2 regions of the Vallitalea sediminicola genome follow, and region 1 is predicted to be linked to the other one. Evidence: a T-box and tRNA genes for the amino acid it is inferred to sense, from the RefSeq annotation. Region 1 holds a T-box; the other holds one or more tRNA genes.

Region 1 (5,077 bases):
CTTTATATAAATTTTTGAACGCAGCGATTACATCTTTTAAGTCATCAGCTGTTAAATCTAAATCACTAGCATATCCTTTTTGTTCTTTGATATCATCTAAAACTCTTTCAAATTTTGATTTTTGAAGACCTTTAACAACGTCAGAAAACATTTGAATAAATCTTCTATAAGAATCGTATGCAAATCTAGCATTTTCTGTAGCTTTTGCAAATCCTTCAACAGACACATCATTCAATCCTAAGTTAAGTACTGTGTCCATCATACCAGGCATAGATACTCTAGCTCCAGAACGAACGGATACTAATAATGGTTGGCTGTTATCACCAAATTTTTTATTATTAATTTTCTCAACTTGTACTAAAGCGTCTTCAATTTGTCCTTTAATCTCTTCAGATATACTTTCACCATTATCATAATAATTAATACAAGCTTCTGTTGAAACAGTAAATCCTTGAGGAATTGGTAAATCTAGCTTAGTCATTTCTGCTAAGTTAGCACCCTTACCACCAAGAAGGTTTTTCATTGATGCATCAGCTTCACTAAACATATAAACATATTTCTTGCTCATTAAATATACCTCCTGATAATCTTTTCTTTAATTATTTATATTAAAAACCTGAGGTTAAACCTCTTAGTTTTTATGTCACTTATTAAAACACAAATAAATATTAATGACCTTATAATAAATTATGACCAAATTGTATAATTTTAACAATTTTTTCATTGATATAACTGTAAATAATTCATTAAATTTTATTTGCTAAAATTTTACTAATATGTCAGTCCGACATATATTATAACACAAAAACTTAAAATAAGTAGATTTTTTTTTGTTTTTTTCTACTAATATATAGATTTTAACCAATTGACTAATAAAGTATCTCTTTAATGTTTTTTTTTGTGTAATTTTATGTTAAAATGTTATTCTTTTTCCTAAATAATTTAGTAAATCATCTATTTTAACTCTTTCTTGTTCCATTGAATCTCTATCTCTAATAGTTACTGCTCCATCTTCCAAAGAATCGAAATCAAATGTTAAGCAATAAGGAGTTCCAATTTCATCTTGTCTACGATATCTTTTTCCGATACTACCTCTATCATCATATTCAACATTATAATGTTTACCTAACATAGCATACACTTTTTCAGCTTCTTCAGATAATTTTTTAGACAATGGAAGAACTGCTACTTGTACAGGTGCAATTACTGGATGAAAACGTAAAACTTTTCTAACATCACCATTTTCCAATTCTTCTTCGTCATAAGCTTCACATAAAAATGCTAGTGTTACTCTATCTGCACCTAGTGAAGGCTCAATACAATATGGGACATATTTTTCTTTTTTAACATCATCAAAGTATGCCATATCAGCACCAGAAACTTCTTGATGTTTTGCCAAGTCAAAATCAGTTCTATCGGCAATACCCCATAATTCTCCCCATCCAAATGGGAATAAGTATTCTATATCAGATGTTGCATTACTATAATGAGATAATTCTTCCTCGCTATGATCTCTTAGTCTCATATTTTCTTCTTTTATACCAAGAGACAATATCCAATTGACACAGTATTTTTTCCAATACTCAAACCATTCAAGGTCTGTTCCTGGCTCACAGAAAAATTCTAATTCCATTTGCTCAAATTCTCTTGTTCTAAATGTAAAGTTACCTGGAGTAATTTCATTTCTGAATGATTTACCTATTTGACCTATACCAAATGGTATTTTCTTTCTAGAAGTACGTTGTACATTTTTGAAGTTAACAAAAATACCTTGTGCTGTTTCTGGACGTAGATAAACAGTATTTTTAGCATCTTCTGTTACACCTTGGAAAGTTTTGAACATTAAATTGAATTGTCTAATATCTGTAAAGTTTTTCTCTCCACAAGAAGGACAAACAATACCTTTTTCATCAATATAGTTTTTCATCTTTTCATTAGACCATGAATCAACAGCATCTTCTATTTCAAGATTATTATCTTTCATATAATTTTCTATCAATTGGTCAGCTCTAAATCTTTCTTTACAACTTCTACAATCCATTAAAGGATCATTGAAACCACCTACGTGTCCTGAAGCAACCCATACTTGTGGATTCATTAATATAGCACAATCAATTCCTACATTGTAAGGACTCTCTTTAATAAATTTTTGCCACCAAGCTTTTTTTACATTATTTTTTAATTCTACTCCAAGAGGTCCATAATCCCATGTATTAGCCAATCCACCATAGATATCTGATCCCGGATAAACAAAACCTCTAGCCTTTGCAAGCGCAACTACTTTTTCCATTGTCTTTTCCATAATTTATACATCCTTTCTATACTTATTAATATTATTTTTTACACGTAAAAAAAGACATTCTTCTATCCCCAAAAGGGACGAAAGAACATCTTCCGCGGTTCCACCCTACTTGATGTGATATAATCACATCCACTTACTTATCTGTTCAAAAGTGCCATTCATTAATTATATTCTGTTCAGCTTCCACCTTCCTGAACTCGCTCTAAGAATTCTTTAATTAATTACTTACCTTCATCAATACAGAATCATTATATAATTTCTATATAGTAATATTTCAATTAAAATATATTTTGGTAAAACTGTCTATATATGAGAAAAAGTATATCAAAACAGTCTTTCTATGTCAAGGATAATTATTAATTAACTTCATTAATTCTAAGCAAATAAAACAAGTAAAATATATTCATTCTTTTGTAAAAAAAATCTATTCATTTAAATCTTATTACATATTATACTATCAACTATAAATTTATTGAGGAGGCAACGAATTTGGAAACATTACAATACGAACAAATTGTTAAATCTATGAATCTAGATGAAAAAATCAATCAACTTTCTATGGTACAAGGTAGAGACTTTCTACAAAATGGTGAGTTTTCAAAAGAAAAGGCTGATATTATTCTAAAAAGCGGTAGTATCGGAGCTATACTTGATCCCAAATTACCTACTGAACAAAATGTAAAAGTAATAAACGCTATACAATCTTATATTATTGAAAAAAGCCTCTATAATTTACCTGCTATTGTAGTAGCAGAATGCTTACATGGTTATATGGGAGTAAATGCTACTATCTTTCCTCAAAGTATTGGTATGGCAAGCTCTTGGAATGAAGAATTAGTTAAAAAAGTGGCAGAAGTTATTGCCCTAGAAAGTAGTTCTGTGGGCATTAATCAAGGACTCGCTCCAGACTTAGATTTAGCAAGGGAACTACGATGGGGTCGGGTTGAAGAAACTTACGGTGAAGACCCATATTTATGCGAACGTCTTGGTATAGCATATATTAATGGGTTGCAAGGAAAAAAGCAAATAGATGATCAACATATCGGTGCGACTGTCAAACACTTTGTTGCCCATGGTAGTCCCGAAGGTGGTGTAAATCTTTCACCAGTGTATACCGGACCACGTCAATTAAGAGAACTTTATTTACCTCCTTTCAAAGCAGCTATACGAGAAGCTGGAGCTATGTCTGTCATGAATGCATATAGTGAACTAGACGGAATCCCAATAGCAGCTTCAAAAGAAATTATGACAGACTTACTAAGAGATGAATGTGGATTCAATGGTTATGTAATCGCTGACTTTGGTAGTATAGATATGCTACATCATTTTCATAAAACAGCAGAAAATTTACAAATGGCAGGTATTCAGGCATTAGAGGCAGGAATTGATATAGAAGCACCGTTCCAATTATGTTATGGTTCAAAATTAAAAGAAGCTGTAGAAAAAAATATTTTAAAAGAAAAAGTAATTGATAAAGCAGTATTAAGGGTATTAAAAACAAAATATCGACTTGGATTAAATAATTATAAACCAAAAGATATAAAAACAGCAATAGATACAATCAACTGTAAACATCATCAGATTTTATCTCAACAAGCAGCAGAAGAATCTATTGTTCTCTTAGAAAACAATGATAATATTTTACCATTAAGTAAAAATATAAGAAGTATTGCTGTTATTGGACCAAATGCTGATTCAGCTCAGTTAGGTGACTATACTATTGAAAAAGCAACTGTGGTAACACCTTTAGAAGGTATTAAAAAGCAAGTTGCTCCATATACAGAAGTATATTATTCACAAGGCTGTGATTTGTATTTACATGAGGATAAAATAGATGAAGCTGTAATAATAGCTGAAAAAGCTGAAGTTGCAATAATAGTAGCTGGTGGAAGTAGTATGGTAAATTGTGGTATAGGTTGGGAATACGAATCTTTAGGCGAAAAATTCAAAGAAAGCTATGCAACATGTGGAGAAGGCTTTGACAGAACAGAATTAACATTACCTGGTAAGCAAAAAGAACTTATAGAAGCTGTATCTAATACTGGTACACCTATTGTTCTTGTACTTATGAATGGAAGACCTTATAGTATTCCATGGGCAAAAAATAAAGTTAACGCATTGCTAGAAGTATGGTATCCTGGAGAAAAAGGTGGTACCGCACTTGCTAATATTCTTTTTGGTAAAGTTAATCCTTCAGGGAAATTACCTCTTTCCATTCCTAAAAAGACTGGTCAATTGCCTCTCTACTATAACCATAAACCATCAGCTAGAGGCTTTTACAAAGATCCTGGGTCTTTACAAAAACCTGGAAGAGACTACGTTTTTTGTGACACTGAACCTCTCTATCCATTCGGATACGGTAAAAGCTATACACATTTTGCATACTCAAACTTGAATGCAAAAATAAATGAACACAAAAAAGAAATTAATATTGAAGTTTTAGTAAAAAATATGGGGCATAGAACAGGTCAAGAAGTAGTACAACTTTATGTCAATGATTTAATAAGTTCAGTTACTACACCAATCAAAAAATTGATAGGATTCAAAAAAATATTAATTAATCCAAAAGAAGAAACAAAAGTATCCTTTACAATTCCTTTTGAAAGGCTCAGTTTGTATAACAGAGATATGGAACAAGTAACAGAAGCAGGTGATTTTGAATTGATGGTAGATACACTTAATTGTTCTATTAATATTAAAAATACATATTACATTAAATAATATTATATAAATTCTAAGTAAAGATATTAAAGTATTAATAAAAACAAAAGCATT
Region 2 (5,077 bases), on a different contig from region 1:
TAAACAATTCAGAACTGCTAAACAAGCAGTAATGAAATCAGGTGTTTATTCATATACAGGAAGAAGACTTAAGAAAAGAGATTTTAGAAGACTTTGGATTGCTAGAATTAATGCTGCAACTAGAGTTCATGGATTATCATATAGCAAATTCATGTATGGTCTTAAGTTAGCAGATGTTAATGTTAACAGAAAAATGTTAGCTGACATGGCAGTTAATGATTCTGAAAGTTTTGCAAGCCTAGTAGAAACAGCAAAATCAAAAATTCAATAATAAAAATTAATAATTTTTATATTAAACTCTCTATGGTATAGAGGGTTTTTTTGTATTTAAAAGATATATGGTTGTTCTTATAAATACTTAATTATAGAAGGATTATCATCTTCAATGTTTCTAACTAAATATAATTAAGGATAAATACTAAATGACTAATAAATTAATGGAAAAAAAGTAGTATTTTGTAATAAAAACAAACATATAAACTAATTATAGTTAATTTTAATAAGGAAAAATCTTAGTTTATAAAGGATATAGTAACTATACTTATTATTTTGTCACAATATGTTGTAATAAAATATCCTCTATGTTAAAATAATGTTTAGATTAAAACATAAGAGGTGAGAGGATGTATAAAAAAGTTGGTAAAATAGTTTTGATTGTAGGGGCTCTGTGTTTGGTGTTTATTCTAACAATAGGTTTCATAAAAGATAGAAAAGACACAAACAAAGTAACTGCACAGGAAAATGCTGTTGAAACTGAAAAAAATAACGAAACACAAGAAAATACTTCTGATGAAAAAGAGAATAGTGTAAAAGAATTACGACTATCTGAGGAGAGTTTATCACTTGAAATTGGTGATAAATACAATGTAAAAGTTGAAGGGGTATTATCAGATGGAGATGTAGTAGATTTAACTAATGATGCTAATTTACTTATCCATTCTGATAGCGAAGATAAAGTATCTGTTATTGATGGAGATATAGTTGTTTCTGATAAAGCAGAAGTAGATGATCAAGCAACAATAACATATGTATATGAAAACATCGAAGCTACAGTTAGTGTAGTAGTTGAGAAATCAACTGAAGAAGTAAAACAAGAACCTAAAAAAGAAGAACCAAAAGAAGAACCAAAACAAGAACCAAAACAAGAGAATAATAACCCTGATGAAACTAATAACGATAATAGCGATATCAGTGATGATGATACAGTGATGATTGATGAAGAGGGAAAACAAGTATTAACTGATCCAAAAGATATTCATGTATTAGTTAATAAACAAAGAAACTTACCAAGTGACTATGTGCCCGATGATTTAATTAAACCAGACGTAAAATTCTCATTTACTCACGAAGATCCAAAAAGATATATGAGAGCAGAAGCAGCACATGCATTGGAAAGGCTTGTAGCACAAGCAAAAGAAGAAGGTATTGAGATTGTAGGAGTTTCAGGATATCGTTCTTATAAGAGACAGGAAACAATTTTTAATTATAACGTGAATAAAAGAGGATATGAAGCTGCTAACAAAGTGAGCGCAAAACCTGGTCAAAGTGAACATCAAACAGGATTAGCTATTGATGTATCATGTGCAGGAGTTAACTATAAACTAGAAGAAAGACTTGGTGAATTAGAAGAAGGAATATGGTTATCAGAAAATGCTCATAGATTTGGTTTTATTATTCGTTATAAATTAGGAAAAGAAGATATAACTGGATATCAATATGAACCATGGCATATTCGTTATTTAGGTGAAGACCTTGCGACAGATGTTTATGAAAAAGGTCTTACTTATGAAGAATATTTTGAACAATATATGAAGTAAAAGTAAATGTGAAGCTCCTAGAATGATATAGGGGCTTTACGTTATTTTTAGTATTTACAATTATATTAAAGGAAAGTAAACAACACAAAAAAATAGAAAGCATCACTTTCTATTTAAATAAAAAGCGCGAGACGGGATTCGGACCCGCGACCCTCGCCTTGGCAAGGCGATGCTCTACCACTGAGCCACTCACGCAAATACTAGTATTTAATTAACGATTACGCAAAATATATTATATCAGAAATTCAATAAATGTCAATAGTTTTATGATATATAAATGAAAAAATCTAGAAATCTTTAAAATATATTGATGTGCTAATACATAATAAAAAGATTAATATAAAAAATTGAATTCTTAGTTTGTTTAGAAAAACGCTTAAATTTAAGTTTTTTTGTATTATATTGCAAAAAAATATTTTTTTTGGTAGAATTTTAATATGATTTTATTCTAAAAAATAACTATATACAAGAGAGAGGTTATTATTAATGTTTATCTCAAATGTTAGACTAAGAAAATATTTTCGGTATATATTTTTATCAATAACTTGTAGTTTTATTATCATAATTAATCTTTTTTCTTTTAGTATAATTAATTTTTTCCAAGGTAAAGCTATTGAAAATGAATATAAAACTAATTTAAAAGTACTCTATCAAATTAAATATAATGTTGAGCATATGGATAACATGATTAAAAAATTATGTTTATCAACATATTCTACACCGTATATTCGATATATGATGTATGAAAAAGACCAAGATTATGGTGAATTATTAAAACTAACCAATAGACTAAGAGATACAATACAAAATACGAATGATTTCATCCATTCTATTTTTATATATAATGAAACTAATAATCAATTCTTTTCTACATTTCAAGGATTAGAATTTAAAGATGAATATCTGAAAAATATGATGAATAATCAAAATCAATGTCCACCCAAATTAACTCCTATTTATAGAAATATCAATTTAATTAACGAAGATGATAAAGAAATTAACGTTGACGATGTCTTTACATATATTTTATATGATAATTATGATGAAGAAAGAGGAATAGATGGCTCAATAATATTCAATATAAAAGCTGAATGGCTTTTTGATAATATCAAGATGATTAATTCATTAAATGACTATAATGATGAAGGTATATATATTCTAAATGATAAAAATGAAATAATTAATCTAGATAATAATTTTAGTCTAAAACCTGAATATGAATCAGATATTAAAAAAGATGTAGTAAATAATATGAATGGTGATATAGGATATTTTACAAGCAAAATTTCCAATGAAAAGTTCTTAGTATCATATATGAAGATAGAAGAGGTCAATTGGACTATCATAAATGTTAAACCCCATAAACAAGTTTTTGAATATATTACTAAAATGAAATTAGGGATATTGTTGATAACAATTCTATTTTTATTTATAACTATAATATTATCAATAATAATAACAAGCAAAATATATAAACCAGTAGGAAGTCTCATATCTCAATTAAAAAATGAAGATAAGCAAATTGCTAATAATGATGAAATAGCATTACTTAAAAATACATATCAATACTATAACACGGAATTAAAAAGATTAAATAAAGAAAAAAATAAAAAAAATGTAATTTATAAAAATTATTTTTTAAGAAAATTATTGATTAATAGTTCATCTATATCTAAGAATGAATTGAAGGAAGCAAAAGAAGAAAAAAGTATTAATCTGAACTTTGACAATAAATTCGTACTTTGCGTTTTAAATATTGATAATCAATTAGAACTTCAACATAAATCTAAAGAGGATAAAGAACTATATTTATTTGCTATAATGAATATAACTACAGAAATACTATCGGATCCATATGAAAATACAGCTATTGATATGAGACAAGGTAATATCGCTGTAATTGTCAGTAATATTAAAGGGGAAGATGATGACAAAGATTTAATTGGTAAACTAACTATTGCACAGAATAAGTTTATGAAATATTTTAATATGTCATTTTCAATTTCCATAAGTACTATTTGCAATGATATACATATGTTAGAAAAGTTTTATAAAGAAGCTGTAGAAAACATGAAATATAAATATATTTTTTGTAATAAAACTATTATCACACCTGAAATGGTTAAAGCAAATAGAAGTAATCCTGATTATAGTTATTCTAGTGACCTTGAAAAGAAATTATTGGAGGCAATAAATTCAGGCATTAAAAAAGATATAAATGAAGTCTTAATCAAAATATACAAAGAAATTTCTGGACTTCATCATGATAATATTACTGTTTCTATACTAAAATTGACTACTACCATTAAGGAGACTTATACACAAATAAATCTCTTGAGGTTTGAACCAGTAGATATAGATATTGAAAATATAGTATTAAGAGCAAGTCAAATAGAATATCTTGATGAGTATAAAACTTTTATTCAGTCACTGATAGAATCATTTTCTATCAAACCTAACGAGGGTAATGAAAAAAAACAGGTTATCCTTGTAGAGACAGTAAAAGATATAATACATCAAAATTATTCTGATAAAGGATTATGCCTATCTCAAATAGCAGAGATATTAAAAGTCTCTCAAGGTTATCTAGGTAATGTATTTAAATCATATATGAAAATATCTATAGGTGCATATATAAATAATGTAAGACTTGAAAAAGCTGCAGAGTTATTAAAAAATAGCAAGATGTCTATTAATGAGATACTTGAATATATAGGAATAGAAAATAAAACATATTTTTATGCCTTATTCAAAAAGAAATATGGTGTTACGCCAAAACAATATTCATTAAAAGCTGCTGTTTCTCCCTATCTATAATCCCTTTTAATAAGGGATTTTCTATTACAATCTTTACTTTTTATAATAAATATCAAAAATTATAATTGATATTATAATAAATTATATTTTTTATAATATACAATTTTACAAACCAACTCTATACTAAGGTTATAGCAAATTAGGGCCCTGATTGCTGGTAATATTAATTAGAGAGGTTGAATAGCTCTATGATTTCTTATAAAAAAGCATCAAAGGAATTTAAAAAGAATAAAGGGTTATTCTTTATGAGTTTACCAGGATTGGTTTTTATTATTATTTTTGCATATATTCCTATGGTAGGATTAATAATAGCTTTTAAAGATTATACCTATGATAAGGGCATATTCTTAAGTAAGTGGATTGGATTTGAAAATTTTAAATTCTTTTTTACTTCAGATGCTGCCTTGAGAGTTACTAGAAACACTATTTTATTGAACTTATTA

Evidence for each region. The T-box of region 1 lies ahead of ACX6CF_RS03840 (glycine--tRNA ligase). A T-box ahead of a tRNA ligase gene usually reads a tRNA of that ligase, here a tRNA-Gly.
Region 2: it encodes a tRNA-Gly, which carries the amino acid that the T-box ahead of ACX6CF_RS03840 (glycine--tRNA ligase) is inferred to sense. The anticodon was not compared.

The regions. Positions count from the first base shown of each region.
Region 1 covers NZ_BTPT01000009.1:37,375-42,451, forward strand. Annotated here, with positions in the region: gene ppdK (pyruvate, phosphate dikinase) at 1-568, opposite strand, end outside; gene ACX6CF_RS03840 (glycine--tRNA ligase) at 914-2,302, opposite strand; T-box leader at 2,373-2,549, opposite strand; gene ACX6CF_RS03845 (glycoside hydrolase family 3 N-terminal domain-containing protein) at 2,792-5,023, shown strand.
Region 2 covers NZ_BTPT01000031.1:27,136-32,212, forward strand. Annotated here, with positions in the region: gene rplT (50S ribosomal protein L20) at 1-271, shown strand, start outside; gene ACX6CF_RS14195 (M15 family metallopeptidase) at 624-1,817, shown strand; tRNA gene ACX6CF_RS14200 (tRNA-Gly) at 1,941-2,012, opposite strand; gene ACX6CF_RS14205 (AraC family transcriptional regulator) at 2,304-4,634, shown strand; gene ACX6CF_RS14210 (ABC transporter permease subunit) at 4,823-5,077, shown strand, end outside.